4 regions of the Rhizobium sp. BT04 genome follow, and region 1 is predicted to be linked to each of the others. Evidence: predicted binding sites of a transcription regulator. Region 1 holds the regulator's gene; each other region holds the start of a gene.
The links. The regulator PhoB, encoded in region 1, activates phosphate uptake and scavenging genes when phosphate is short. The targets are predictions, from matches to a motif close to TGTCATNNANCTGTCAT.
Positions count from the first base shown of each region.

Region 1 (7,384 bases):
TCGTCCTCTGCGTCTGGCTGTCGGTCAGCCCCGGCATCATCCAATCCTCCGTTCGCGGCGCCTTTCCTGCCGACGTCAAGGCGCAAGCCGCCGTCGAGCAGGATCTCGGCTATTCCATGGTGGCGACGGTCGCCCGCGGCCTGACGATGCTGACCGCGGATGAAACCGCAGCGGTCGCCGGCGATCCGGCGGCACTCCAGGCCAAGCTCAGCGAAAAGGGTGTGCCGCTTGCCGGCCAGCCCCAGCCTTACATGCTCGACGCCGCCAAGAAGCTCAACGCCATGAGCATGACGAGCCGCCTCGTCATGACGGCTGTTGTCTTCATTCTGGCTGTCGCAGGCGCCTTCTATGCGCTGCGCGCCATTGCCCCGCGCTTCCGCGCCCGCAACCGCGTCGAGCGCGTCATGCTTTGGGGCCTGCTGCTCGCCTCTTCGATCGCCATTCTGACGACGATCGGCATCGTGCTTTCGATGCTGTCGGAAGCCGCGCGCTTCTTTGCCGCCGTTCCCGCCGCCGACTTCTTCTTCGGCACCGTCTGGGATCCGCGTTTTGCCGGTGCCGGCAGTTCGTCCTTCGGTCAGTTCGGCCTGATCCCGCTGTTGCTCGGCACGCTTTATATCGGCCTGGTCGCCATGCTGGTCGCCGTGCCGGTCGGTCTCTTTGCCGCCATCTACATGGCCGAATACGCCTCGCCGAAGGTGCGCGGCGTCGCCAAACCGCTGCTCGAAGTGCTCGCCGGCATTCCGACGATCGTCTACGGCTTCTTTGCCCTCGTCACCGTCGGCCCGTTCCTGCGCGATTTCTCGGCTCAGGTCAGCGGCCTGCTCTCCGGCAGCTACACCAACTTCATTCAGGCGCAGAGCGTTCTGACCGCCGGTATCGTCATGGGCATCATGCTGATTCCCTACGTCTCCTCGCTGTCGGACGACATCATCACCGCCGTGCCGCGGGCCCTGCGTGACGGTTCGCTCGGTCTCGGCGCCACCCGCTCCGAAACCATCAAGAAAGTGGTCTTGCCGGCCGCTCTTCCCGGCATCGTCGGCGCATTGCTGATGACGGCCTCGCGCGCCATCGGCGAAACCATGATCGTCGTGCTGGCCGCCGGTGTCGCCGCCCGCATCCAGATCAACCCCTTCGAGCCGATGACGACGGTGACCGTCAAGATCGTCAACCAGCTGACGGGCGACCTCGAGTTCACCTCGCCGCAGACGCTGGTTGCCTTCGCCCTTGGCATCACGCTGTTCTGCATCACGCTTTGCCTCAACATCTATGCGCTCTACATCGTGCGCAAATACCGGGAGCAGTACGAATGACGGATATTGTTTCTCCCACATCAGGCGTCACCGTCTCCAAGGCGCCTGCGCGCCGCGATATCGGCATCAAGCGCCGCTACGCCGCCGAGCGCCGGTTCCAGGCCTATGGCATCGCCGCCATCACCTTCGGTCTCGTCTTCCTGTTCATCCTGCTGTGGACGGTGATCGGCAAGGGCTACACCGCCTTCCAGCAGACGGCGATCACGCTGCCGATCGAATTCACCGAGAAGACGATCGACCCCGACAATAAGCGAGCGACCGACCCCTCGGTTCTGGTCGCCGCCAACTATCCGGTTCTCCTGCGCGACGCGATCGTCAAGCAGCTGAACATCAATGCCGCAAGCCGCCCTGACGTGCGCGATGCAACCGCTATGCTCTCCAAGGGTGCGCCGATCCAGCTGCGCGATATGGTGATCGCCGATCCGTCGATCATCGGCAAAACAGTCAATGTCACCGTCCTCGCCGACGCCAATGTCGACAGCGCCAGCAAGGGCCAGATCGATCTTAAGGTCGATGAGAAGAACCGCAAGGTCAACGACAAGCAGGTTGCCTGGATGAACGAGCTGAAGGCGAGCGGCGCTCTCCACAAGCAGTTCAACACTGGCCTCTTCGTCAACGGCAATTCCAGCCGTCCCGAGGCCGCCGGCCTCGGCGTCGCCCTCATCGGTTCGCTCTACCTGATGCTGATCGTGCTCGTGCTCGCTCTGCCGATCGGTGTTGCCGCCTCGATCTATCTCGAGGAGTTTGCGCCGAAGAATAAGCTGACGGATCTGATCGAGGTCAACATCAACAACCTCGCCGCCGTCCCTTCGATCGTCTACGGCCTGCTCGGTCTGTCCGTCTTCATCAACTTCATCGGCCTGCCGCGCTCGGCCTCGCTGGTCGGCGGCCTGGTGCTGACGCTGATGACCCTGCCGACGATCATCATCGCGACGCGCGCAGCACTTCGCGCCGTGCCGCCGTCGATCCGCGCCGCAGCCCTTGGCCTCGGCGCCTCGAAGATGCAGATGGTGTTCCATCATGTTCTGCCGCTCGCCATGCCCGGCATCCTCACCGGCACGATCATCGGCCTGGCGCACGCGCTCGGCGAAACCGCGCCGCTGCTTTTGATCGGCATGGTCGCCTTCGTCGCCAACGCGCCGACCACACCGCTCGATCCCTCGACGGCCCTGCCCGTGCAGGTCTATATGTGGGCCAACGAGGCCGAACGTGCCTTCGTCGAGCGGACTTCGGGTGCCATCATCGTCCTGCTCCTGTTCCTGATCGTCATGAACATGGGCGCCATCCTCTTGCGTCGTCGCTTCGAGCGCCGCTGGTAAACGGAGTTAAACATCATGAACATGTTGACGGAAGCTGCAGTTGAAAAGGCGCTGGATCACAAGATGAGCAACGTCCCGTATAAGATGATCGGAAAGGATGTTTCGGTTTACTACGGCGAGAAGCGCGCGCTTTTCGACGTGAACCTGAACATCCGCGAAAACACCGTAACCGCGCTGATCGGCCCTTCGGGCTGCGGCAAGTCGACCTTCCTGCGCAGCCTCAACCGCATGAACGACACGATCGACGGCTGCCGCGTCACCGGCAAGATCACGCTTGATACCGACGATATCTATGATCCCGATATCGACGTCGTCGAACTTCGCGCCCGCGTTGGCATGGTCTTCCAGAAGCCGAATCCGTTCCCGAAGACGATCTATGAAAACGTCTCTTACGGCCCGCGCATCCATGGCCTCGCCAAGTCGAAGGCCGATCTCGACCAGATCGTCGAGACCAGCCTGCAGCGCGCCGGTCTCTGGAACGAAGTCAAGGACCGCGTGCATGAATCCGGCACGGGTCTTTCGGGCGGCCAGCAGCAGCGCCTCTGCATTGCACGCGCCGTCGCCGTCAGCCCTGAAGTCATCTTGATGGACGAGCCCTGCTCGGCGCTCGACCCGATCGCCACCGCCAAGGTCGAGGAGCTGATCCACGAACTGCGCGAGAACTACACGATCGTCATCGTCACCCACTCCATGCAGCAGGCCGCGCGCGTCTCGCAGCGCACCGCCATGTTCCACCTCGGCAATCTCGTCGAGGAGAACGACACCGACAAGATGTTCACCAATCCCGACGATCCGCGCACCCAGGACTACATCATGGGTCGCTTCGGCTGATTTTGGCGTTACCAAGCCTTTCCGTTATTCGAGGATAAAGCCCCATGGCATCGACACATATTTATTCTGCCTATGATGATGATCTGAAGTTCCTTTCCAGGCGGATTTCCGAAATGGGTGGCCTGGCCGAACAGATGGTCGCCGAATCCGTACGGGCGCTGGTCAACGGCGATACCGCGCTGGCGCAGAAGGTCATCTCCGACGATGTGATCCTCGATCACGCCGAACGCGAAATCGGCGACAAGGCGATCGTCACCATCGCCCGCCGCCAGCCGATGGCCGCGGACCTGCGTGAGATCATGGGTTCGATCCGCATCGCCGCCGATCTCGAACGCGTCGGCGACCTCGGCAAGAACACCGCCAAGCGCGTCATCGCCGTCCAAAGCACCGGCGTTCCCCGCAAGCTCGCCCGCGGCCTCGAGCATCTGTCCGAGCTGGCGCTCGTCCAGCTCAAGGAAGTGCTCGACGTCTACACGACGCGCGCCGCCGACAAGGCGAATGCGATCCGCGAGCGCGACAACGAGATCGACGCGATGTACACCTCGCTGTTCCGCGAGCTCCTGACCTACATGATGGAAGACCCGCGCAACATCACCAGCTGCACGCATCTTCTCTTCTGCGCCAAGAACATCGAGCGCATCGGCGACCACGCCACCAACATCGCCGAGACGATCTATTACATGGCGACCGGCGCGCAGCCGGAAGGCGATCGTCCGAAGGACGACAGCGCCAACACCGTCGGCGCGGTTACGGAATAATCGCCCGGACAGCCCGGGCCAGTCGCCCGGACAGCCCGGGCCAGTCGCCCGGACCAGTCAATTGCATGCGCGCCCGTGCGGGCGCGCAAAGAGGTCGCAGCCAGTTTGTGAATTTGCGCAGGATGCATTGCTTAAATCACCCCCGGTTTAAGGATCATGCGCGAGGAGACCGAGACGCATGATCCCGAGAGTTGCAGTTGTTGAAGACGAAGAAGCCCTGAGCGTGCTTCTTCGCTACAATCTCGAAGCGGAAGGCTTCGAGGTCGATACCATCCTTCGTGGCGACGAAGCCGAAATGCGGCTTCAGGAGCGCACGCCCGATCTTCTGATCCTCGATTGGATGCTGCCCGGCGTCTCCGGCATCGAGCTCTGCCGGCGCCTGCGCATGCGGCCGGAAACCGAGCGCCTGCCGATCATCATGCTGACGGCGCGCGGCGAAGAGAGCGAGCGCGTCCGCGGACTTTCGACGGGGGCCGACGATTATGTCGTCAAGCCCTTCTCGACCCCTGAGCTGGTTGCCCGCGTCAAGGCGATGCTGCGCCGCGCCCGTCCCGAGGTGCTGTCGACGGTGCTGAAGTGCGGCGATATCGAGCTCGACCGCGAAACCCACCGCGTCCATCGCAAGAGCCGCGAAGTCCGCCTCGGCCCCACCGAATTCCGCCTGCTGGAATTCCTGATGTCGTCGCCGGGCCGGGTCTTCTCCCGCTCGCAGCTTCTCGACGGCGTCTGGGGCCACGACATCTATGTCGACGAACGCACCGTCGACGTCCATGTCGGCCGGCTGCGCAAGGCGCTGAATTTCTCCAACATGCAGGACGTCATCCGCACCGTCCGCGGCGCCGGGTATTCGATGGAAGCCTGAGGGCTGCGTCACTACAGCTCGGCCGACGGCTCTTTCGTGATGCTCGGGCTTGTCCCGCTGCTGTCCGGTTCGCGGCGATGGACTGCCCCTCATCCGGCTGCCGCCACCTTCTCCCCGCTCGCGGGGCGAAGGGACCCCGCCGCGACGTCTCCGTTCCCCTTCCTACACCTCTCGTGTGGCACGTCCCCTCGCCCCGTTTACGGGGAGAGGGTTAGGGTGAGGGGCAGCCATAGCCGCAATGAGCGCTTCCATCCACGCATAAAAAAACGGGCCACGCGGCCCGTTTTCTGCATTCTAACGATGCTGTTCTTCTCAGCCAGCCCGCGCTGCCGCCCGGCGGCGTTCGTTGACCGGCTGGTAGGCGAGCTTCTGGTGATAGCTGCAATAGGGCGAATTGTCGGGGGATTCGCAGCCGCAGAAGTGGAAGTCGTCCTTCAGCGGATCGCCGACCGGCCACTTGCAGGTGCGTTCGGTCAGTTCCGTCAGGCCGAGGCGGCGCGAAATCGGCACGACCACGTTGCCCCTCGGCACATATTCCATTTCCTCGATCGTTTCGATCTCGATCTCTTCCTTCAGCATCGTTGCGCCCTGCTGGCGGGTAACGGTGCGGGTGGTGACGCGAGAGGCGTAGTTCGGCGCGCGCGGTGCCGCTGTATTGCGCTTCGGCGTTCGCGCCGCGGTGCTGGTGCCGCCGGCCTTGGCACGGCCCGGAAGGCTCAGTCGGTGAACCTTGCCGATAACAGCGTTTCTGCTGACACCGCCAAGTTGCGCCGCGATCTGGCTGGCGCTCAGTCCTTCGGCCCAAAGCTTCTTGAGTTTCTCGACCCGCTCGTCTGTCCAGTTCATGCCCTGTCTCCACCTTTTGCGTTGGTGATGGCAGAATCCCTCACCGTTGTCCCGGGAGCTCCGAAACAAGAAACGCTTGATCAATTTTGGTGACTAGTTCCGCCGCATGCAGTCTAGTAATTGAACTTTAACCTAGTGTGAGGCTGACTCCGTGACAAGAGTCGCATGAATCCGGATGAATCGAATTCGTAGTTTTCCCCAACTTGCTGCCCCTGCGTGGCATTTCTGCAATAATGCCTGTTGAAGACTGAAAATGCCGCTGCACACCCTTGCTGCATGCGCTAAGGGCGCAGTTTTGTTGACATTGCAGCGCGAAAAGGAAATAGTGCCAGTCGCCGCCGCAAGGCGGCATTTTTGATTTTTCGGGCCTGGTTTTCTTAGCCGGAGTCAGTCGCCCCATAACTTTAGATCGGGAGATCGCGCCATGGCTGAAGCCGCGCCGCTTTATGACACCTATTCTCGTGCCCCGCTGCGGTTCGAGCGAGGCGAGGGCGTGTGGCTGATCACCGAAAGCGGCGAGCGATATCTCGATTTCGGCGCCGGCGTCGCCGTCACCTCGGTCGGCCACAGCAATCCGCATGTGGTGGGCGCCCTGAAGGAGCAGGCCGACAAGGTCTGGCACCTCTCCAACATCTATGAGATCCCCGGCCAGGAGCGCCTGGCCAAACGGCTGACGGACGCCACCTTCGCCGACAAGGTGTTCTTCACCAATTCGGGCGCCGAGGCGCTCGAATGCGCGATCAAGACGGCGCGCCGCTATCAGTATTCCAAGGGCCATCCCGAGCGCTTCCATATCATCACCTTCGAAGGCGCCTTCCACGGGCGGACGCTGGCGACGATCGCCGCCGGCGGCCAGGAGAAATATCTCGAAGGCTTCGGCCCCAAGGCGCCGGGTTTTGATCAGGTGGCTTTCGGCGATATCGAAGCGGTGCGCGCCGCGATCACCGATGCCACGGCCGCAGTCCTGATCGAGCCGGTGCAGGGCGAGGGCGGCGTGCGTCCCGCCACCCCCGAATTCATGAAGGCGCTTCGCCAGATCTGCGACGAACACGGCCTGCTGCTGATCCTCGACGAGGTCCAGACCGGCGTCGGCCGTACCGGCAAGCTCTTCGCCCATGAATGGTCGGGCGTCACCCCCGACATCATGGCGGTCGCCAAGGGCATCGGCGGCGGGTTCCCGCTCGGTGCCTGCCTTGCCACATCAGAGGCTGCCTCCGGCATGAAGGCCGGCACGCATGGCTCGACCTATGGCGGCAATCCGCTTGCCATGGCCGTCGGCAGCGCCGTGCTCGACATCATTCTCGCCGATGGCTTCCTCCAGCAGGTGCGCGACGTAGCACTGGTTTTCCGCCAGGGCCTCGCCTCGCTGAAGGATCGCTATCCCGATGTGATTGAGGATATCAGAGGCGAGGGGCTGTTGCTCGGCGTCAAGGCCGCCATTCCCTCGGCCGAACT
Region 1 covers NZ_CP125652.1:3,584,082-3,591,465, forward strand. The annotation lists gene pstC (phosphate ABC transporter permease subunit PstC) at 1-1,313, shown strand, start outside; gene pstA (phosphate ABC transporter permease PstA) at 1,310-2,632, shown strand; gene pstB (phosphate ABC transporter ATP-binding protein PstB) at 2,648-3,463, shown strand; gene phoU (phosphate signaling complex protein PhoU) at 3,508-4,221, shown strand; gene phoB (phosphate regulon transcriptional regulator PhoB) at 4,400-5,083, shown strand; gene QMO82_RS25750 (GcrA family cell cycle regulator) at 5,396-5,929, opposite strand; gene QMO82_RS25755 (aspartate aminotransferase family protein) at 6,354-7,384, shown strand, end outside.

Region 2 (7,384 bases), 1.4 Mb from region 1:
ACGCATTGCCGATCTGCGAGGGCAATGCCATCGCCGCATCGGAGACCATCGAAACATGCCGGCGGGCATGCTGCAGCAGACCCGACAGGATCGACATCTGGTTTTCAGACGCTGCATTGGCCGCAGGCGCCGCAGCCATCTGCGTCGACATCCATTGTTTGACCTCAGGCGTCTGCATGAGCTGCATCATCTCACGCACCTGGGCCGGCGGGGCCGCAGCGGCCGGCACTTGCGCCGGCGGCGTTTGGGAAAAGCCAGGCGAAACCGCCGAGCAAAGCGCAAGCAATGCCAGCATGCCTGATATGGCGGCCTTCAAGCCCCCTGCCATGCCACGCTCCATGACCGCCTCCAATGAAATGTCGGCCGCTTGGATGAAGCAGCCCCGACATTGTGCAATGGATACTCGCGACCGTTGCCGCCAGCAAGCAGTAGGAAAACCATACCGATGGCTAGGAACGGCGACGTCGCCGCCCTCGAAACGAAGCGCTGCGCTCGCCATTTCGGCAGGACGGCTTTGTCGGAATGGTGCGGAAAGTCGTCTTCCTTCAGGACTTCGGAGCAGGCTTTTCCACATGGCCGCCGAAGCCTGCGCGCATCGCCGACAGCACCTTATTGGCGAATTCGTCATTGTCGCGCGAGGAGAAGCGGCCGTAGAGCGCGGCACTCAGCACCGGCGTCGGCACGCTTTCGTCGATTGCCGCCATGATCGTCCAGCGGCCTTCGCCGCTATCGGAGACGCGGCCGGCATATTTCGACAGCGCCGGATCGGCATGCAGCGCATCGGCTGTAAGATCGAGCAGCCAGGAGGTGATGACGCTGCCGCGGCGCCAGACTTCGGCGACATCCTGCAGGTTGAAATCATACTGGAAATGTTCCGGATGGGCGAGCGGCGCGGTTTCCGCATCGGCCTCATGCGAGGCGGCGCCGATATTGGCGTGTTTCAGAATATTGATACCTTCGGCATAGGCGGCCATCAGACCGTATTCGATGCCGTTATGCACCATCTTGACGAAATGACCGGCGCCATGCGGGCCGCAATGCAGGTAACCCTGCTCCGCGGTGCTGGCTGCAGCCGCTTCGGCGCTCCGGTTCGGCGAGGCTTCCGTCTTGCCGACGCCGGGCGCCAGCGTCGCGAAGATCGGGGAAAGGTGTTCGACGATGCCCTTCTCGCCGCCGATCATCAGGCAATAACCGCGCTCGAGGCCGAAGACACCGCCGCTTGTGCCGACATCGACATAGTGGATGCCCTTGGTGATGAGGTCGGCGCCGCGACGAATGTCGTCATGGTAATAAGAGTTGCCGCCGTCAATGACGATATCGCCATTCTCAAGCAGCGGCACCAGGCTCGCCAGCACCTTGTCGACGATCGCCGCCGGCAGCATCAGCCAGATCGCGCGCGGATGGGTGAGCTTCGAGACGAATTCCTGGAGCGAAGCACTGCCGATCGCACCGAGGCCTGCGAGCTCGGCAACGCTTTCCGGCCTGGCGTCGTAGACGACGCATTCGTGACCGCCTCGCATCAAGCGCTGGACCATGTAATTGCCCATGCGGCCCAAACCAACCATGCCAAGCTGCATAATGAATCTCCTGGAAACCGAAATGAAGTCTCGAATCCGGAAATTAGCACCCGCAGTGTGACAGGCAAGCGAAGTCTCGACCTGATTGGCGAATGCGACGATTGCGCCGCCGATCTCCTGCAGACCGATGCGCTCGTCAAGCGTCAGGTGCGCTGGCCGGCTCTCCCTTCATTTCGCTGAGGAACATGCCCTCCCGCAGATTGATGCCGTATTCGACGAAGGCCTTCATGCAGCAGAGCATCTGCGTCCAGCCCTCGCAGTTGAGATAGGTGCCGCGCCGACCGGCATCGTCTTCGCGCCAGCCGGTTTCGGCGATGGTCACCAGCGTGCCGCCATCCTCCAGCGGTTTGAAGTTCATCTCCACCATCGTCTTATAGGTCGCCTTATCTTCGGCGGTGCCGCCGTCCCAACTGAGCACGATGCGGCTTTCGGGCACGAGTTCGACCACCTCAACCGCAGCATCCTTCCACCAGGTTACCGTCGTGCCCTGGACGAGCGGCGCGCTCGCCCCGCCGATCGTGGTGAAATAGCTGCTGAGCTTCTTCGGGTTGACGACGGCGTCGAATACCTCTGCGACGGGACGTCCGATGCGGCCGGAAACACGGATTCCGAGAGACATGGCACTTCTCCTCTTCTCCATTGCTGTTTGTCATGGCGTCCAGCGTCATTGTGTTATAAAAACATAACATGTCAAGCGAATCAAAAGACGATCCGGTTTTCAAGGCGCTGGCCCACCATCGCCGCCGCGAAATCCTCGACCGGCTCAAGGATGGCCCCCGGACCACAGGGACGCTTTGCGAGATGTTTCCGCAGATGGACCGCTGTACGGTAATGCAGCATCTGAAAGTGCTGGAGGAAGCCGATCTGGTCATCGCCAGGAAGGAGGGCCGCGAGCGCTGGAACCACTTAAACAGCCTGCCGATCAAGCACATTTACGACCGTTGGATCAGCGCCTATGCCGGCCATGCGCTCTCTATACTCGACCGGCTGAGAAGCGATCTCGAAGGCCAGCCGGAAGAGTGATCCGCGCAACCCAGCTTGCTGCCCGGTCCGCCGAAGCCTTATGCTGGCAAAAATGGCATGGGATCAGACGGATGACGATATCGGGAGCTGGCATACGCCGCATGCGGCTGCTGCGCGGCATGAAGCAGCAGCATCTCGCCGAACTCCTCGGCGTCAACCAGACGACGGTGTCACGCTGGGAGTGCGGACAACTCGCGCTGTCGCCCGAACAGGCCGTCCAGCTGGAACGGATTTTCGCCTCACCGCGACATGCCGCGGCTGATGCGGCGCTGAAGCGACTGGTCGAGGATTCCGTCCGACCGGTGCATCTGATCTGCGACAGCACCCACCGGCTGCTCTCCGCCTCCCGCCCGCGGCAGGCGGAATGGCGGGCGCCGCTCGCTGCCTTTCTCGGCCGCTCGCTTTTCTCCTACGCATCTGCTGAAATCACCGCGGCCGAGCAGTCGCTGGAAGAGCGCGGCTGGCATGAGGGCAGGCTTTCGTCACTGACCCTCGATACCGGCGCCAACGGCAATGCGCTGCTGCCGATCGCCGCCGGCCGCGTGATCTGGGAAAGGATCATGCTTTCCGATGGCAGCGCCGGCCGCCTTGTCACGACCATCGGCGAGCCTGCAGCTTTCCTGCATTCCCGTGCATAATTTATGCGTTGTCCCGGAATGCCGGTCTTTATAGCGTCCGCCTCCTGAACGGTCGGGAGGCGATGTGATGACGATACTGGTGACGGGAAGTGCCGGCCATCTTGGCGAGGCGCTGATGCGCACTTTGAAGGCCGAAAGCCGATGGGTGCGCGGCATCGATATCAAGCCCTCGGCTTTTACCGATATGGTCGGCTCGATCGGTGATCGCGCCTTCATCCGGCAAGCGATGTCAGGCATCAGCTGCGTCATCCATGCCGCGACGCTGCACAAGCCGCATGTGGCGACCCATGACAATCGCGATTTCCTCGACACCAATATCGCCGGCACGCTGAACCTGCTCGAAGCAGCCGTCGCCGCAGACGTCGCAAGCTTCGTCTTCACCAGCACCACCAGCACCTTCGGTGCGGCTTTGACGCCGGCCGCCGGCGCACCGGCAGCATGGGTGACCGAGGACGTGCTGCCGGTCGCAAAAAACATCTACGGTGTCACGAAGCTCGCCGCCGAAGGTCTGTGCGAACTCTTCGCCCGCAAGTCCGGCCTGCCGGTGATCATTCTCAGGACATCGCGTTTCTTTCCCGAAAACGACGACGATCCTGACATTCGCAGCGGCTATCCGGCGGAAAATGCCCAGGCCAACGAGCTTCTTCACCGCCGCGTCGATATCGCCGATGTGGCCGGCGCTCATCTGCTGGCGCTCGAAAAGGCGCCGGCAATCGGCTTCGGCCGCTACATCGTCTCCGCCACGACGCCGTTTCCGGCAAGCGATCTTGCCGCAATCAGGCACGACGCGCCTGCTGTCGTCGAACGGCTGTTCCCAGGTGCAGGCGCCCTCTATGCATCACGCGGCTGGAAGATGTTTCCAACGCTCGACCGTGTCTATGTCAACGCGCGGGCAAGGCGGGAACTCGGCTGGCAGCCGCGATATGATTTCCGTTTCGTGCTCGATTGCCTGCGCGACAACAGGGAATGGCGCAGCCCTTTGGCGCTTGATGTCGGCTCGAAAGGTTACCACGACGTGGTCTTTGCTGAAGGGCCTTATCCCGTGGGATAGGGCAGCAAGCTGGACTGCGGATAGGCGAAAGCCCGACATTCTCCCGGCATGGCCTTTTCGCTGCAAAGCGTCATCCAGATATCATGATGCTGTCATAAACCGTCTGAGGGGATATGGGGCGGCGAAATCCAGGGCGTGTTCTGCCATCGGGAAATCGAATCCAGGGCCGGGGTGTCATTTGAAGCGGTGTCCAGCCCGGGCGGGCCGCTGCAGGAACGCTTTGACCGAGAGGGTATTTCATGAAGAACATCAGATCATACGCGCGGCTGTTTGCCGCCATTATTGCGGCATCCGCCGCCATTCCGGCCGTCGCAAGTGCCGAGAATTCCGCCACTGTCGACGGCCTCGCCTTCGTCAACAAGGGCCTGGTCGGCATCGGCCGCATCCCGGCCAACCAGCGTGACAAATTCGGTGAGACCTTCGGTTCCGGCTCCGGCATGGCGATCGATTCCGCCGCCTGGAGCCGCGACGGCGCCAGCTACAAGGGCACGCTCTACCTGCTGCCAGACCGTGGCTATAACGCCGTCGGCACCGTCGACTATCGTCCGCGCCTGAACACCATCTCGATCGGCCTGACGCCGACCGCTCCGGGTGCGGCACCCGAGGCCGGCAAGGAACAGTCGGGCGTTGACGCAAAGCTCGTCGATTCCACGCCCTTCGTCGACGACAAAGGCGGCGACATGACCGGTCTCGACCCGGAATCCGGCGTCCGCCCCGCTGCCGGCAATTTTCCGCCACTGCCGCAGGCGGTGAACGGCAAGATCGCCCTCGACAATGAAGCCATCATCCGCCTGGCCGACGGCACCATGTTCGTCAGCGACGAATACGGGCCTTATATCTACCACTTCTCGGCCGACGGCCGTCTGCTGTCTGCCACCCAGCCGCCGAAGGCGCTTTTGCCGATGCGCAAGGGCGCGTTGAGCTTTGCCTCCAACAATCCCGGCCCCCGCGCCTCCGCTCCGGACCCGAAGGATCCGGAGACCGGCCGCCAGAACAATCAGGGTCTCGAAGGCATGGCGATGACGCCTGATGGTAAGTTCATCATAGCAGTGCTGCAGTCGGCCGCCCGTCAGGACGGTGGCGATTCCAGTTCGACCCGCCAGAATACCCGCGCCATGGTCTATGACGCCGCCGATCTAAATCACCTGAAACTGGTGCACGAATATGTCGTGCCGCTGCCGGTGTTCAAGGACGCCAAGGACAAGACGACGATCGCCGCAGAGAGCGAAATCGTCGCCCTTTCCGACAAGACCTTCCTGATGCTCGCCCGCGACAGCGGCAACGGCCAGGGTCTGAAGGGCGATACCTCGCTCTACCGCAAGATCGACATCGCAGACCTTTCCAAGGCGACCGATATCGCCGGCAGCGATTTCGATGCAGGCAAGCCGATCGCGCCGAAGGGCGTCCTCGATCCGTCACTGACGCCGGCGACGCGGACACCACTCATCGACCTCAACGACAAGGCCGATCTCGCCCGCTTCGGCCTGCACAACGGCGCGCCGAACGACAAGAACAATCTGTCGGAAAAATGGGAAGCCATGGGTCTGGCAAGCGTTCTCGACCCGAACCTGCCGGACGATTATTTCCTGTTCGTCGCTAATGACAACGACTTCCTCACACAGGATGGTTTCCAGGTGGGCGCCGCCTACAAGGCGGACGGTGGTGCCGATGTCGACACCATGTTCCAGGTCTTCCAGGTCACCCTTCCGGGCTTGAAGAAATAGCGGATGCGTTGAAAATGGCGGACGCTGCAGCCGCGTTCGCCGTCTTCGTCGTGATGAAGAGGAAAGGTGCGATCCACGACCACCGATGGATGTTTACGATCCTGGGTGCCTACAAACGTAGGTGGGCGCCGTGTGTCCAGGCCCACGGGCCTGGCCAGGGACAGCTCCCTTTGGATCGAGTATGGCCCCAGGGATTGTGGTTCCTGTCGAGAGGCGCAGACCGCACCGCGATATATAAGGACGTTTGCGCGGGCGCGCCAGTGGCGGCAGCAAGTCGTCCTTATTTAATTGAGTCAATTGAGTTCGGGGGCGGGCCGGCCGTTCAGTTTATCGGTAATGCCGCGAATGCGGGTTGAAACCTCGCTGAGCGCTGCCGCAAGATTTTCTTCGGTGCGCGCGGTGGCCGCAAGCACCGTGTCGCGGTTGCCGCGCAGCGACTCGAGTTCGGATTCCAGCCCGGCGACGCGGCGCGTCAGCTCGGCAATCTCGTCCATGACCATGATGCCGGCCATGACGGTGATCCTGAGATCGCCGATTTCACCGAACTGGGCCTTGAGATGGCCGACATAGCCGTCGAAGCGGTTGGCGAGATCGGTCAGGTGATCCTCCTGCCCCTCCTCGCAAGCCATGCGATAGGCCTTGCCGTCGATCGTTACCGTCACCTGCGCCATGCCAAACTCTTTCTATCAGCGATCCAGAACCGCGCGGATCGTTTCCATAGCCGTCACCAGCCGCCGCGATACCTCGCGGTTGACCTCCTCCAGCCGGTTGGCGCGGAATTCCGCCTGGTCGAGTTCCTGCGCCAGCCGGGAGCGGTCGGCGTGCACGCGCCGCACCTCGCCTTCGATCTCGCCCTGCTCGCGCTGCCGCTCGACGCGCATGTCGACGGCGTTTTCGAGGCTCGAAATCGCCTGTCTCAATTCGTTGAGCGCTGCTTCCATGGTTTTGCCTGTGGGCATCATGTCTTTCCGATTCCCGCACAGAATCCGCGAATCGGCACGCCGCGCCGATCCTGTGATTTCAAAAGGATATGCCGCTCGTAAACGGCGCGTCAATAAATCCTGTCACTTGCCCACCGACCTATCCTGTGGATGAGCACTTTACACGTGATCGCCATACGAGATTCGTCATTTGTACAATCGCCCGATCAAATGTCAAAAATCGCCGCTGCCTGCCCGGATTTGGCGTCCCATTTATTGACTTGCCAGCCCCAACTGCTATGTGTCTGCCGCTTTCACTCGATGGTCTTGGAGGCTCGAGGCCATCCCCCCGACACCCGGAACTTGCGGAAAAGCCATGACCTCTCCCGAACAACATGACCGGATGGCGAATGCGATCCGTTTTCTCGCCATGGATGCCGTCGAAAAGGCG
Region 2 covers NZ_CP125652.1:2,165,584-2,172,967, forward strand. The annotation lists gene QMO82_RS19135 (mechanosensitive ion channel family protein) at 1-340, opposite strand, end outside; gene gnd (phosphogluconate dehydrogenase (NAD(+)-dependent, decarboxylating)) at 546-1,577, opposite strand; gene QMO82_RS19145 (SRPBCC domain-containing protein) at 1,714-2,196, opposite strand; gene QMO82_RS19150 (helix-turn-helix transcriptional regulator) at 2,265-2,600, shown strand; gene QMO82_RS19155 (helix-turn-helix transcriptional regulator) at 2,672-3,238, shown strand; gene QMO82_RS19160 (NAD(P)-dependent oxidoreductase) at 3,306-4,289, shown strand; gene QMO82_RS19165 (esterase-like activity of phytase family protein) at 4,529-6,013, shown strand; RNA gene ssrS (6S RNA) at 6,080-6,238, opposite strand; gene QMO82_RS19175 (cell division protein ZapA) at 6,307-6,684, opposite strand; gene QMO82_RS19180 (DUF4164 domain-containing protein) at 6,700-6,975, opposite strand; gene tkt (transketolase) at 7,310-7,384, shown strand, end outside.
Region 2: a site for PhoB is predicted at 4,369-4,385, ahead of QMO82_RS19165 (esterase-like activity of phytase family protein). Genes of this name have one in related genera too.

Region 3 (7,384 bases), on a different replicon from region 1:
TCTTCGGTCTGGCCCGTCAGCCAGAGCGACAGCGCCAGCTGTCCGAGGCCGCAAACCTTGGCGTCATGGCCGCCAAAGACATTGCGGCTCGTTTTCGCCGCCTCGTCGTCGTAAAGCGCAAGCCCCGCTCGTATCGCCTTTTGGGCCTCCCGCTGCCTTCCGACATTGAACTCGATTGCCCAGATCGAATGGTTGACCTGCAGTTCGATCTCGCGATCGGCGACACCGGAGAGCATTGCCTGCACCTTTCGAGCGCGGCCGTGCATCTCCATGAAGTTCTGCCCGGTCTGCCACCAGCCCCAATAGAGCGGAAACCACTTGGGCTGATCTTCCTTCGGCTGGCGGCGCGCGATCTCGACGCCCTTTTCGTAAAGGGTTCGCGCCGGGGCCGAGTTGGGTCCGACCGTTGCCGTCAGCAGCGGTCCGAGCGCCATCAACACCGAAAGGTGCAACGCGTCGGAAGCGGCTTCGGGCTTGGTCTCGCAAAGCGCCAGGGCACGTTCGAGATGGTGGCGCGCCTCCACCATTGCCGATCGGCTAGCGTGCTCCTTTCCTGCCTTCATGAACAACGAAACCGCGTGCTCCGGAAGGCCGGCAGCCTCCGCATGCTCGGCAAGCGCACCCGTATCCAGCCAACCCGCGATCGCACGATTGTTGTTGGTGGCCATGAACAGGCGGCGGTGGAGTAGCTGGCGTTGCGTTTTCAGCAGACCGTTATAGATTGTCTCCTGGATCAGAGCGTGGCGAAAGCCGTAGGCGATGCCGCCTTGGGCCCGCACGCGGGTCAAAAATCCGGTCTCGCATAGAGTTTCCGCAGCATGCAAGAGAGATTTCCTGCTTGTGTCCGGCAACAGGGGGCGAAGCAGCGAAACGGTAAAACGATCCCCCGCGACGGCCCCGGCCCGCGCCACGTCCCGGGCGGATCCCAAATGTTCGAGCCGCGAATTCAAGATCCCTTCGAAGACGGAAACATGATTGCGTGACGGATTTGACGGCACGCTCATCGCATCGTCAGTGGCGGCTTCGGACGCCCATTGGCATATTTCCTCGATGAAGAGCGGTACGCCGCCGGATATGCGTCCGCTCACCTCGAGCAACTGCGGCAATGCTTCCTGGCGATGGCTTGGCCAGCGCGTTGTGATCGCCAGCCGTGTTTCGTCGTGGTCAAGCGGACCGAGCAAAATATGTTCCGGCTCGTCCTCGTCGAACATGCCGGCATACGGATCCCGTCTGCTGGTGACGATCAGCAATGCGGGAAGCGCAGGCACGAGCCGCGCCGCTTCGCGAAGCAGATGCTCGGAGGTAGGATCGATCCAATGAATGTCCTCGACCGCTATCATCAGCGGCGTTTGCTCGCACATGACGCTCAACGCTTTTGACAGCGCCTGCCGTGCGCGTTTCTGGATTGCCTTGGGAGAACTGTCGGAGAGAGCCTCATTGCGCCCATCCGCACCGAGCAGATGGGAAAATATGCTGATGACTTCACGATCCCGGATGCCGTGGCGCGCAAACTGAGCAGCGACCGCTGCGACCGTCAGCCGCCCGCCATCCGTGCTGTCGGAATGGCGCTGCGGAAAACTGTTCAGCACCGGGTGAAGCGTCGAGCGAAACCCTCCCGGCAGGCATTGAAAAAACAGCGATCGCACCGGCTGCGCATGGATCATATGTCGGGCTTGCCGAAGCAGCCGCGACTTGCCGATGCCGGCCTCGCCGGTGATGACGACGACCTTGCCCTTACCTTCGACTGCGGCCTTCCAGGCCTTCTCTATCCGCTCAAGCTCCGCAATGCGGCCGACGAATGTGCCATCCAGCCGTCCGAAGGCGTGGAACCGGTCGAGCTCCCGTTTGTGGCCGATTGCTCTCCAGACGTTTTCAGGCGCGGAGAAGCCTTTCAACATCCGTGCACCTTCCGGAACGAAGGCCTGTGAGCGGCCGGCGAGGTTCCGGGTCTCTTCCGAAACCAGGACGCTGTCGGGTTCAGCGGCGGCCTCGAGCCGTGTCGCAAGCGCAAGTGCGGCGCCCGTGACCGGCTCATGTATCCAGTTTTGCAGCTGCGTATCCCGGATCAGGGCAACCGATGTCGCGACACCCACGCGCACCTGCAGATCGTCTCGAACGAGATCGCGGGCGAGACGCTGACACGCTTTGACGATTCCAAGGCCGGCGCGGATCGCGGCCGACGCGGCATCCCGCGGTCCGAGCTCGATCGGAAAAAGCGCCACCCCACCGTCCCCAGCTTCGACGCGGACGACGCCGGAATGCGCCGTGATCGCTTGCCGCGCCGCCTGCTGGAAGGCGGCGATCATATCCTGATAGTCCTCGATATCCATCAGATTGAAGAGATTGGTGGAGCCGATCAGGTCATAGCACAGCGCAGTGACGACCCGCCGCTCGCCGCCATGTTGGGAAGAGCGGCTTTCGCCAGTCGAAACCTCTGTGGATCGCCCCTGCTTATCGATTGGCGTGTCGCGACTCATACATGGCTCCTGCCTTCCGAGTATCGATAATCACGCTACTTCGGCGATCATATCACGACTTATCCGGGTTGTCGGCTGGGAATGTGGGAGGTGCTCATCCGATCGAAATCCTCCAAATCTATTGGCGCAGAATGTCCAAATCAAATAAGGATCGGTTCGAAATATCGCAGCAAAACTGTCTTTAGAAAACTGCTGAAGCGCCCACCCCAAAGAGCATCGATAACCCGACCCATGCGCGAAACGGATTTCGTCAGCGGCTTTGCCCGCGGCCTGAAAGTCATCGAGGCCTTCGGTGAAACGCGGCAGCGGCTGTCGATTGCCGAGGCCGCCAAGCTGACGGGGCTCGACCGCGCCACGGTGCGCCGCTCGCTGCTGACGCTCGCCGAGCTCGGTTATGCCGATTATGACGGCAAGTTCTTCACCCTGACGCCGAAGATCCTGCGGCTTGGCCATGCCTATCTCGCGGCGACGCCGCTGCCGGCGCTGCTGCAGCCGCATCTCGATCTGCTCTCGGAAAAGGCCGGCCAGAGCGCCTCGGCCTCGGTGCTGGACGGCACCGACATCGTCTATATCGCCCGCGCCGCGCAGCGCCGCGTCATGTCGATCAATCTCACCCCCGGCAGCCGCCTGCCCGCCTATTGCGCCTCGATGGGCCGCGTGCTGCTTGCGGCTCTTGCCGAAAACGAGGCGCGCGCCATCCTTGCCCGCAGCGAGTTGAGAAAAAATACGCCGAATACCAGGATCGACCCGGACGAACTCATCACAGAATTCCGGCGCGTCCGCGCCGAGGGCTACGCCATCATCGACCAGGAGCTGGAGATCGGCCTCTGCTCGATCGCCGTGCCGATCGATAACGACCGCGGCGAAACGGTCGCGGCGATCAATATCGGCACTCCGGCCGCCCTCGTCCCGGCCGCGGAGATGAAGGAGCGCTATCTGCCGCTGCTGAGGGAAACGCAGGCGGCGCTGCGGCCGCTGCTGCGCCGGTGACGCAGGCCCCAAGCTTGACCGGCCCCGGTCGAAACCGGAGCCGCTCGTGATCGATCAATACGTCAGGTCAAGCGCGGCTGTGAGGTCGCCCATCGGCGGCCGGCCGTTGTCGCGCAACGCCGTGTCGCGGGCGACGATGCCGGGCAAAACAGGCAGATCGTAGCGCGCGGTGATCAGGCGGATGATCGAGGTCGTGTCGTATTGGGTATGATCGACCGTGCCGGCCTTGGCGAAAGGCGAGATGATGAAGGCCGGAATGCGGTTGCCCGGGCCCCAGCGATCGGCCTTCGGCGGCGCGACGTGATCCCAGAAGCCGCCATTTTCGTCATAGGTGACGATCACCAGCATATGGCCCCATTGCGGACTCTTCTCGAGATGCGAGACAATATCGGCAAGATGCTGGTCGCCGCTCGACACATCGGCATAACCGCCATGTTCGTTGAGGTTGCCCTGCGGCTTGTAGAAGGACACCGCCGGCAGCTTGTCGTCGTCGATGTCTTTGAGGAAGGCCTCGCCGGCCAGGCCGCCATCCCTGAGATGTTCGGCGCGCGCCGGGGTGCCGGGGGCGAAATTGGCGAAATAGTTGAGCGGCTGGTGGTGGAACTGGAAGTTCGGCACCGGCGTCGCGTTCTTGCCGTCAAGGGCTGCCTGCCAGGCACCGCCATACCAGGCCCAGCTGACGCCCTTCAGCGACAGCAGGTCGCCGATGGTGGTCGCATGCTGCGGCGGCAGCGTCGTCGCCGCCGTGGGATCGGCATAGGCCGGATCACCGTCCTTGGCCGGCGGATTGGCGCTCGGCTCGTAGGGCGGCTGCATGGTGTTGACGGCGTAGAAGTCGGGCGTCAGCGTGCCGTCGGAGACGAATTTAGGCGCGCCCTCCAGCGCCGATTTCGGGGCGTTTTCCGCCACAACAAGCGAGGTGCCGTCGGCATCGACCTTGGCGATCACAGGCTTGGCCGGGCTCTTGTCGGCATCGGGATAATAGGGCGCACAGGCGCAGACCAGTGCAAAGTGGTTGAGGAACGAGCCGCCGAAGGCGCCCTGGAAGAAGTTGTCGGCCAGGACGTATTTCTTGGCAACCTGCCACATCGGCAGGATCGAGCCGTCATAATGGCCCATGACCAGGCTGCCGGAATCGGCCCAGGCGACAAACTTGTCGTTCTTGCCGCCGTCGATCTGCATCTGCTCCTGGTAGAAACGATGCCAGAGATCGCGGGTGATGACGGTCGGCGCCTGGGCAAAACCCTTGGGATCGTCGATCGCGAAGCTGGCATTGGCAAGATGAGCCGACTGCCCCTCGGTGATGGCAGGGGTCACGCCCTTGGCGGTCAGGCCGCCCCAGGCCGGCGGCAGTTCGGCGAGCGGCTGACCGTCGCGGTCGAGCTGGCGGGCCTCATCGGCGCTGACATTGGAAAGGCCGTTGGCGCCGGGAAAGCCGCCATAGAGATTATCGAAGCTGCGGTTTTCGGCATAGATGACGACGATATTGTCGATCTTGTCGTAACCGGCCGGTGCCGCATGGGCTGATGCCGCCACCGCACACGGCACGAAGGCCGTTCCGGCGAGACAGATGGAATGCAGGAGTTTCAGTCTTTTCACGGGGCACCTCATGGCTAGGGGCGTTGGCTAGAGGGAGCGAAGAACGCTCGGGGGCGCCCAAACGCTATTCCGGCCGTCTATCAACTTTGTGACATCAGGGTTGCCGTGATGCCGCAGGGAATAGCCGTCATCAATTTGTTGCAACCAGGTTCGATCATGGAGGAAATCAGTCTTAAGCTATTGGAATCCTTATCATGGCAATCAAGACCATCTGGTTTGTCCGGTCCGGCCTGGCGGTGAGCATGGGTGCGGCGGCGCTCTGTCTGGCCATTCTGCCGCTGCGGCAAAGCAGCGCGGCGGTGGCTGTCGGCGTGCATCCCGGCCCGATGTCGCGCACCGAGGCCTTCGCCCGGGCCGAGCAGCTGACCGCGCTCGGCCGCAAGATATTCTCAGACGCCTCGCTGTCGGCCTCGGGACTGCAGGCCTGCGCCTCCTGCCATGATCCCCGTCATGGCTTCGGCCCGGCATCGGCGACACCAGTCGAGATGGGCGGCCAGCATATGGACCGGCCGGGCCTGCGCGCCGTTCCGACGCTGCGTTACCTGCAGGCGGTGCCCGCCTTCACCGAGCATTATTACGATTCCGAGGACGAGGGCGACGAAAGCGTCGATAACGGCCCGACCGGCGGCCTCACCTGGGACGGCCGGGTCGATCACGGCGCCGATCAGGCGAAGATCCCGCTGCTCTCGCCCTTCGAGATGGGCAACAAGGATGCGGCCGAGGTTGCGGCCAAACTGCGCAAGGCGTCCTACGCCGCCGACATCAGGGCGGCCTTCGGCGAGAGCGTGTTCGACAATCCTAAGGACACATTCGACGCCGCCACCGAGGCGCTCGCCGCCTTCGAACAGAGCGGTCCGGATTTCTATCCCTATTCCAGCCGCTACGACGCCTTCCTCGCCGGCAAGGCGACGCTGACCGCGCGGGAGCTGCACGGACGGCAGCTGTTCGAGGATCCAGCAAAGGGTAACTGTTCGAGCTGTCACGTCAGCGAACCCGCCGATGACGGTGAGCCGCCGCTCTTTTCCGACTTCGGCTTCCTCGGGCTTGCCGCGCCGCGCAACATGGCGATTCCGGCCAATGGCGACCCCGGCTATCACGACCTCGGCCTCTGCGGCCCACAACGCACCGATCTTGCCGGATATAGCGAATATTGCGGCCTGTTCCGCACCCCGACGCTGCGCAATGTCGCGTTGAAGAAGAGTTTCTTCCACAATGGCTATTTCCACGCGCTGCGCGACGTCGTCGCCTTCTATGCGACGCGCGACAGCGATCCCGGCCGCTGGTATCCGAGAAATGCCGACGGCACGGTCCGCAAGTATGACGACCTGCCGCAGGCCTATTGGGACAATCTCAACCAGGATCCGCCCTTCGGCAGGAAGCCCGGCGATGCGCCCGCCCTCACCGATCCCGAGATCGACGACATCGTGGCCTTCTTGGGAAGCCTGACGGATGCCGATCTGCAGCCGGAGGCAACCGGGCATTAGGGCAATTCCAGGAAAGGTGCGAAGCGGTTTTCCGGCCGGAATTGCGTGAAAACAAAGAGATAGAGCATCTCCGTGATTCGGAGAAAAATGGAAATGCTCTAGGCACGCAAGATCGCAGTGTGATCGGCGGCAGGCGAATAATCTACAAATTTGCTCGAAAAATAAAATGCGTTTTCCCCGATCGCCGAATTATCGCATCAGCCCTCGTTGAACATCGCCCCGCTGCTTGGGACATTATACCGGTCGAAGGTGCCGTTTCCGGCATGGGCTCGACGCGAGTTTCAGCAAGAAGGAAAATGCCGTGACCGCTGCAGCAAGGACGCTTCCGATACTCGATCTCGGGCGTTTTGCATCCACTCATCCGGAACGACAGCAAGCCCTGGCGGAGCTTCGCGACGTCAGCCGGACACTCGGATTTTTCTATCTCACCGGCCACGGCATTCCGCAGCAACGGATCGACGATCTGACCGACCTCGCACGCCGCTTCTTCTCGCTGCCGGAAGAGCAGAAGCTGGAAATCGAGATGCGCAAGTCGCCACAGTTCCGCGGCTATAACAGGGCCGGCTTCGAATATACCCGCGGCAAGCAGGATTGGCGGGAACAGGTCGATTTCGGCCCCGAGCGCCAGAGGCTGGAGATCGGCCCGGGCGATCCCCCATGGAAGCGGCTGTTCGGCCCGAACCAATTCCCCTCGGCGCTTCCGCACATGCGTGCGGCCGTGCTCGAATGGATCGAAGAAGTGACCGGCGTCGGCCTGAAGGTCCTTCAGGCATTTTCCGAGGCACTCGGCCAGAGCCCGGATGTCTTCGCGCCGATCTATGCCAACGGTCCGAA
Region 3 covers NZ_CP125653.1:530,641-538,024, reverse strand. The annotation lists gene QMO82_RS33690 (AAA family ATPase) at 1-2,477, opposite strand, end outside; gene QMO82_RS33685 (IclR family transcriptional regulator) at 2,709-3,467, shown strand; gene QMO82_RS33680 (acid phosphatase) at 3,522-5,066, opposite strand; gene QMO82_RS33675 (cytochrome-c peroxidase) at 5,261-6,550, shown strand; gene QMO82_RS33670 (isopenicillin N synthase family oxygenase) at 6,852-7,384, shown strand, end outside.
Region 3: a site for PhoB is predicted at 5,192-5,208, ahead of QMO82_RS33680 (acid phosphatase). Genes of this name have one in related genera too.

Region 4 (7,384 bases), 840 kb from region 1:
GCGCCGAACTTCTTCTTCGTCGATATCCAGAGCGCCGAGGTCGACGCCTTCCGCGATCTCGTCCAGGCGCAGGCGCCGCAGGGAAAGCTCGTCGAAGTGCCGATGCTGCGCGGCCGGATCGTCGCCTTCAACGGCGAGGACGTCACCAAGATGGACGTGCCGGCGGCCGGCCGCTGGGTGCTGAACGGCGACCGCGGCATCACCTATGCCAACACTCTGCCTGAAAACGCCGCCCTCACCGAAGGCAGCTGGTGGGACAAGGATTACAGCGGCGAGCCGCTCGTCTCCTTCTCCTCGGAAGAGGCCCATGAACTCGGCCTCAAGATCGGCGACAAGGTGACCGTCAACGTGCTCGGCCGCAATATCACCGCGAAGATCGCCAATCTGCGCCGCGTCCAATGGGAATCGCTGTCGATCAATTTCGTCATGGTCTTCTCGCCGAACACCTTCCGCGGCGCCCCGCATGCCTGGCTGGCGACCCTGACCGATCCCTCCTCGACACCGGCCGAAGATGCGGCGATCCTGAAATCCGTCACCAACACCTATCCGACGATCACCAGCGTGCGCGTCAAGGATGCGATCGATATCGTCAATCAGCTGGTCGCGCAGCTGGCGACCGCGATCCGCGCCGCGGCCTCCGTCGCCCTCATCGCCTCGATCCTCGTCCTTGCCGGCGCGCTTGCCGCCGGAAACAGGGCGCGCACCCATGACGCGGTGGTGCTGAAGACGCTCGGCGCCACCCGCGCCATGCTGATCCGCGCCTTCAGCTACGAATATCTGATCCTCGGGCTCGCGACCGCAATCTTCGCGCTGATCGCCGGCGGCGTCGCCGCCTGGTTCATCGTCGCCCGCATCATGCGCCTGCCCTCGACCTTTCTGCCCGACGTCGCAGGGCTGACGCTGGTGACCGCGCTCGTCCTGACCGTCGGCATCGGCCTGATCGGCACCTGGCGCATCCTCGGGCAGAAAGCGGCACCTGTCTTGCGCGAGCTTTGAGCCGGCAGCGGCACCCAAACCCTTCACCTTACGGCGATTTAACCGGCCGAGCCCTCGCAAGGCTCTTGTTTGCGAGGGGCGAAAGCCTCATATTATCCGCAGGCATGCTGGAGCTCCGCAGCGGCGCCCGGGTCGAAAACCCCGACACCGTATCTCCATCGGAGCTTGTAAGAGGAAACTATGGCTGATCTTCGTAACTATCAAAGCCGCGCTCAGACCGGCGAGATGATTGATCAAGGCCTGCGCGCTTATATGCTCAAGGTCTACAACCTGATGGCGCTGGGTCTGGCGATCACCGGTGTGGCCGCATATCTGTCGTTCCAATTCGCTTTCGCCAACGGCGAACTGACCGCTTTCGGCCAGGCGATCTATGTGAGCCCGCTGAAGTGGGTGGTCATTCTGGCGCCGCTGGCTCTGGTGTTCTTCCTGAGCTTCCGGATCCATAGCATGACGGTGAGCGCCGCCCAGACGACGTTCGCGATCTATGCCGCGCTTGTCGGCCTGTCGCTCTCGTCGATCTTCCTGATCTACACCGGCCAGAGCGTCGTGCAGACCTTCTTCGTCACCGCCGCCTCCTTCGGCGCGCTGTCGCTTTACGGCTACACGACGAAGCGTGACCTGTCGGCGATGGGCTCGTTCCTGATCATGGGTCTGTTCGGCCTGATCATCGCTTCGCTGGTCAACATCTTCCTGGCTTCGTCGGCCGTGCAGTTCGCGATCTCGGTGCTCGGCGTTCTGATCTTCGCAGGCCTCACCGCCTACGACACACAGCGGATCAAGGAACTGTACCTGGAAGCCGATGACGTCGCTGTCGCCGGCCGCAAGGCGATCATGGGCGCACTGACGCTCTATCTCGACTTCATCAACCTCTTCATGTTCCTGCTGCAGTTCATGGGCAACCGCAAATAAGCAGGACGGACTGAGATCGAAAAGGCGGCTTCGGCCGCCTTTTTTGTTGCGCCGGTTTCGCAGCAGTGGTTTTAGGTAAGCCCTCTCATTCCGATGGACCAGCCCCCGAAATGTCCTTCCTCCTGCGCGATGCCTCGCAAGCCGACATTCCCGCCATTGCCGATATCTATCGCGAATCCGTCCTGAACGGCGTGGCGAGCTATGAGATCGTGCCGCCTTCCGAGGCCGAGATGGCGCAGCGTTTTTCGGCGATCGTCAGCCAGCGCTATCCTTATATCGCCGCCGTCGATGCCGACGGAGGTCTGCTCGGCTATGCCTACGCCTCGGCCTTTCGCACGCGCCCCGCCTATCGCTGGATGGTCGAGGATTCGATCTATCTGGCCCCTGAGGCGCGCGGACGCGGCGTCGGCAAACTGTTGATGGCCGAACTGATCAACCGCTGCACCGATCTCGGTTTCCGTCAAATGACCGCCGTCATCGGCGGTGCCAGCCCTGCCTCGATCGCGCTTCATCTCAAGGCAGGCTTCGTGGAGGTTGGCCTGATGAGGGGCACCGGCTACAAGCACGGCCGTTGGCTGGATACGATGGTCATGCAGCGCGCCCTCGGCGAAGGCATGACAACCGCTCCGGATCCGTCCACCTATCCCGGCACGCTGTTTGCCGGCTGATACGGCCTACTTGTCGACGAGCTTCAGGGCCTTGTCGAACACCTTCAGCACCTGATTCAGCTCGTGACCGCGCTTCAGGATCGTGCCGTGGATATTGATCACCGAATAGGCGCCCTGCTTGGCCGCCATCTTCGGATTTTTCTCGATGCGGAAGAGCGGCATTTCGCCGGAGCGCTTGAAGACGGAGAAGACCGCCTTGTCCTTCAGGTGATCGATCGCGTAGTCGCGCCATTCGCCGTCGCCGACCATGCGGCCGTAGATCCACAGGATCGCGTCCAGTTCGCGCCGATGAAAAGTCACCGGAAGCGGGTCCTTGCTTTGTTTGTATTCCCTGAGATCGACGACGACTGAGGAACTATTGTCGACGGAACGGCTTTCGCCGTGTCGCAAATCCGGCTGATCTGTCATCAGGTCTCCCAAGGCCTCCGCTTGTGACAGGAGAGTGACAGTGTGCCCGACCCGCCGCAAATTGCAAGAGTACCGCCCGTCACATTCGGCCGCAGTCTGATAGCGCTAACGCTTTCTCTGCAGCGCCGCATTTCAGTCAAAACAGCGCCTCATTTGCAGGAGAATTATGAATCCCCGGTTTGGCGCCAGCGCGCCAAAGGGCCCGGCGGAGCGTATCGACCTTAACCCCAGCCCCGAATACGCTCAGCCGGGCCGCCCGGTACTTCATCCGCAACCGGATGAAATCTCAGATGTTTTTTCCAGCCATCACCACGGTCGCGCCAAGGATCGCAGCCGGATCGCCGTTGTCGGTCGCCGATTGTAGCAGGATCGCGCAGCCTTCGAGCTGCGGCCGCTGCAGGACGCTCGCCGGCAGCGTCAGACTGGTCGCCTTGCCGTCCCACATACCGACCGTTTCGACATTGGTGACGCTGTGCAGATAGGACAGCTTCTTCCCGCTGTTTTCGCCTTTTTCGACGTCGATCGTCTTTTCCTTGTCGAAATAGACCATCACGACATTGGCTTTGCCCTGCCCCGCGCCGATCTTGATCTCCAGCTCGTCGCCGCGCATCGCCGCGCTGATCGGGACGGTCAGCCCGTTGCCTTCGCTGCTATAGGTGTCGATCTTGCCGTTGATGCCGTTGAGATCAGCGCCGGCCAGATGGCCGCGCCCGTTGACGATGGCCTGCGGCGTGTAGACGTTGCTGCGGCCCATCGTTCTGGCATAGCCGTATTGCCGCTCGGTGTTTTCCTTGGAGCTCAGCGTATCGGCCCAGCCGAGATAGTTCCAGTAATCGACATGATAGGCGAGCGCGATGACATCGCCCTGGTTCACCAGCTTGCGGAAAGCGGCATCAGCCGGAGGACAGGAAGAGCAGCCCTGCGCCGTGAACAGTTCGACGACACCTTTCGGCGTGCCGTCTTCGGCCTGCAAGGGGCCTGAGAGAACAACGCCGGCGATCAGCGGAATCAAAAAACGGGGGGACATTCACCTGCACCTCTTTTTCAGCGCCGACGGCGTGTTGGAACCGGAGGCTCTGACATATGAACGTACGAATAATCCTTCCGGGTCCAAACGAAAAGTCACGAACGGGTGAGACGCAGCGCTGCCGGAACCCGCGGAAAACAAATCATCGTGAGCTGGCCAAATTACTGTCGCCGCAAAGAAAAGCCGCCGGAAACTGCTCTCCGGCGGCCATTATCAGTCGAGTCTCTTAAAAATCAGGCAGCGAGATCGCGCAGAACCGTCTGCAGGATGCCGCCATTGTTGAGGTAGACCACCTCGTCGAGCGTATCGACGCGCGACAGCAGCGGAACTTCCTTCACGGTGCCGTCGCCATAGGTGATCTTGGCGATCTTCTTCTCGCGCGGCTTGATCTTTTCCAGACCTTCGATGGTGACGAGTTCGTCGCCCTTGAGGCCGAGGCTCTGCCAGGTCGTGCCCTCTTCGAAGACGAAGGGAATGATGCCCATGCCGACCAGGTTCGAGCGATGGATGCGCTCGAAGGACTGGGCGATCACCGCCTTGACGCCGAGCAGGTTGGTACCCTTGGCAGCCCAGTCGCGCGAGGAGCCGTTGCCGTATTCGACGCCGGCGAAGATCACCAGCGGCACGCCCTCGGCCTTGTACTGCATCGCCGCGTCGTAGATCGAGGTCTCTTCCTTCGACGGGTAGTGGATGGTGTAGCCGCCTTCCTTGCCGTTCGGGCCGAGCATGTGGTTGCGGATGCGGATATTGGCAAAGGTGCCGCGCATCATCACTTCATGGTTGCCGCGACGCGTACCGTACTGGTTGAAGTCGGCAACGGCGACCTCGTGGCCGAGCAGGTAGGCGCCTGCCGGCGATGCCGCCTTGATCGAACCGGCCGGGGAAATATGGTCGGTGGTGATCTTGTCGCCGAACAGGCCGAGAACGCGGGCGCCCTTGATGTCGGAAACGCCAGTGCCCTTCTTACCCATGCCGACGAAGTAGGGCGGGTTCTGAACATAGGTCGAATTGTCGTCCCAGGCATAGGTCTGGCCCGGCGGAACCTGGACGGCCTGCCAGTTGACGTCGCCCTTGAAGACATCGGCGTACTTGGATTCGTAGAGCTCGCGGGTCACGTATTTCAGGATGAATTCCTGGACTTCCTTCGAAGTCGGCCAGATGTCCTTGAGATAGACCGGGTTGCCGCTCTGGTCCTCACCGATCGGCTCCCTGGTCAGATCCTTCTGCACCGTGCCGGCAAGCGCATAAGCGACGACAAGCGGCGGGGATGCGAGGTAGTTCGCCTGCACGTCGGGCGAGATACGGCCTTCGAAGTTACGGTTGCCGGAAAGAACGCCGGAAACGATGAGACCTTTGTCATTGATCGTCTTCGAGATCGGCGCCGGCAGCGGGCCGGAATTGCCGATGCAGGTGGTGCAGCCGAAGCCGACGAGGTTGAAGCCAAGCTTGTCGAGATCGGCCTGCAGGCCCGACTTGGCGAGATATTCGCCGACGACTTGGCTTCCCGGTGCCAGCGAGGTCTTCACCCACGGCTTCGTCTTCAGGCCCTTGGCAACGGCGTTGCGGGCAAGAAGGCCGGCGGCGATCAGCACTGACGGATTGGAAGTGTTGGTGCAGGACGTGATGGCGGCGATCGCCACGTCGCCATGGCCGAGATCAAAATCCGTGCCTTCGACCGCATAGCGGTTGTTGAGCTGGCCGGGCTTTTTGTAATCCGTGTCCATCGAGCCGGCAAAACCGGTCGCGATGTTCTCGAGCGAAATGCGGCCTTCCGGACGCTTCGGGCCGGCCATCGACGGCACGACGTCGCTAAGATCGAGTTCCAGCGTGTCGGTGAAGACGAGCTCGGAACCGTCGCCCTCACGCCACATGCCTTGGGCCTTCGAATAGGCTTCGACGAGAGCGATCCGGTCATGCGTGCGGCCGGACATGGTAAGGTAGTTGATGGTTTCGCCGTCGACCGGGAAGAAGCCGCAGGTGGCGCCATATTCCGGGCCCATATTGCCGATCGTCGCGCGGTCGGCGAGCGGCATATTGTCCATACCGGGGCCGAAGAATTCGACGAACTTGGAAACGACGCCCTTCTTGCGCAGCATCTGCACGACGGTGAGAACGAGGTCAGTTGCAGTGACGCCTTCCTTGAGCTTGCCGGTCAGCTTGAAGCCGATGACTTCGGGCAGCAGCATCGAGACCGGCTGGCCGAGCATCGCAGCTTCCGCTTCGATACCGCCCACACCCCAGCCGAGAACGCCGAGACCGTTGATCATCGTCGTGTGGCTGTCGGTGCCGACACAGGTATCGGGATAGGCGATCGTCTCGCCGTCCTCTTCCTTGGTCCAGACGGTCTGGCCGAGATATTCGAGATTGACCTGATGACAGATACCGGTGCCGGGAGGCACGACGCGGAAATTCTTGAAGGCCTGCTGGCCCCACTTCAGGAAGCGGTAGCGCTCGCCGTTGCGCTGGTATTCCAGCTCGACATTCCTCGCGAAAGCCTGCGGCGTGCCGAATTCGTCGACAATGACGGAGTGGTCGATGACGAGATCGACGGGAACGAGCGGGTTGATCTTCTCGGGATCGCCGCCGAGCGACACCATCGCGTCGCGCATCGCGGCAAGATCGACGACGGCGGGAACGCCGGTGAAGTCCTGCATCAGCACGCGCGCCGGGCGATAGGCGATTTCGTTTTCGACCGCGCCCTTATTATCAAGCCATTGGGCGACGGCCAGGATGTGCTCCTTGGTGACCGACTGGCCGTCTTCGAAGCGCAGCAGGTTTTCGAGCAGCACCTTCATCGAATAGGGAAGCTTCGAGACGCCGGGCAGACCGTTTGCCTCAGCCTTGGGCAGGCTGTAATAGACATAGTCTTTTCCGTTCACGGAAAGCGTGGAACGACAATTGAAACTGTCAAGAGATTTAGACACGAGAGACCCCGTTTCTGATAGCCAACACAGTCGTGCGAACGCCTATGCACTTAATGCACATCAGGATGCGGGTACGGCCATTTCCGCTGTCCGCACGTGGAACAGACGCTCCAAGTTCGGCGCAAGGATGAAATTCACGCCGACCGCTGGCGTGGTTGCAGGTCTTATAGATAATTTCCTAAAAACTTGCCATACCCGAACGCAGTCAAAACCGGACATTTTTTGACCCCTCCGGAAGCCGAAACCAGGAAAGACCCGACGTATGCATCTCACCGCCGAAAATCTGGCCGCAAGGCGCGGTGAGGATCTGATTTTCGTTAACATTTCCTTTCACTTGGCAGCCGGCGAGGCGCTTGTGCTGACGGGCAGAAATGGATCGGGAAAGTCCACTTTGCTGCGTGTCATCGCCGGCCTTCTCAAGCCGGAAAAAGGCACCGTCATCTTCCGCGACG
Region 4 covers NZ_CP125652.1:2,744,548-2,751,931, forward strand. The annotation lists gene QMO82_RS21835 (ABC transporter permease) at 1-996, shown strand, start outside; gene QMO82_RS21840 (Bax inhibitor-1/YccA family protein) at 1,177-1,905, shown strand; gene QMO82_RS21845 (GNAT family N-acetyltransferase) at 2,016-2,573, shown strand; gene QMO82_RS21850 (DUF2794 domain-containing protein) at 2,580-2,981, opposite strand; gene QMO82_RS21855 (thioredoxin family protein) at 3,268-4,008, opposite strand; gene acnA (aconitate hydratase AcnA) at 4,242-6,932, opposite strand; gene ccmA (heme ABC exporter ATP-binding protein CcmA) at 7,195-7,384, shown strand, end outside.
Region 4: a site for PhoB is predicted at 3,005-3,021, ahead of QMO82_RS21850 (DUF2794 domain-containing protein). Genes of this name have one in related genera too.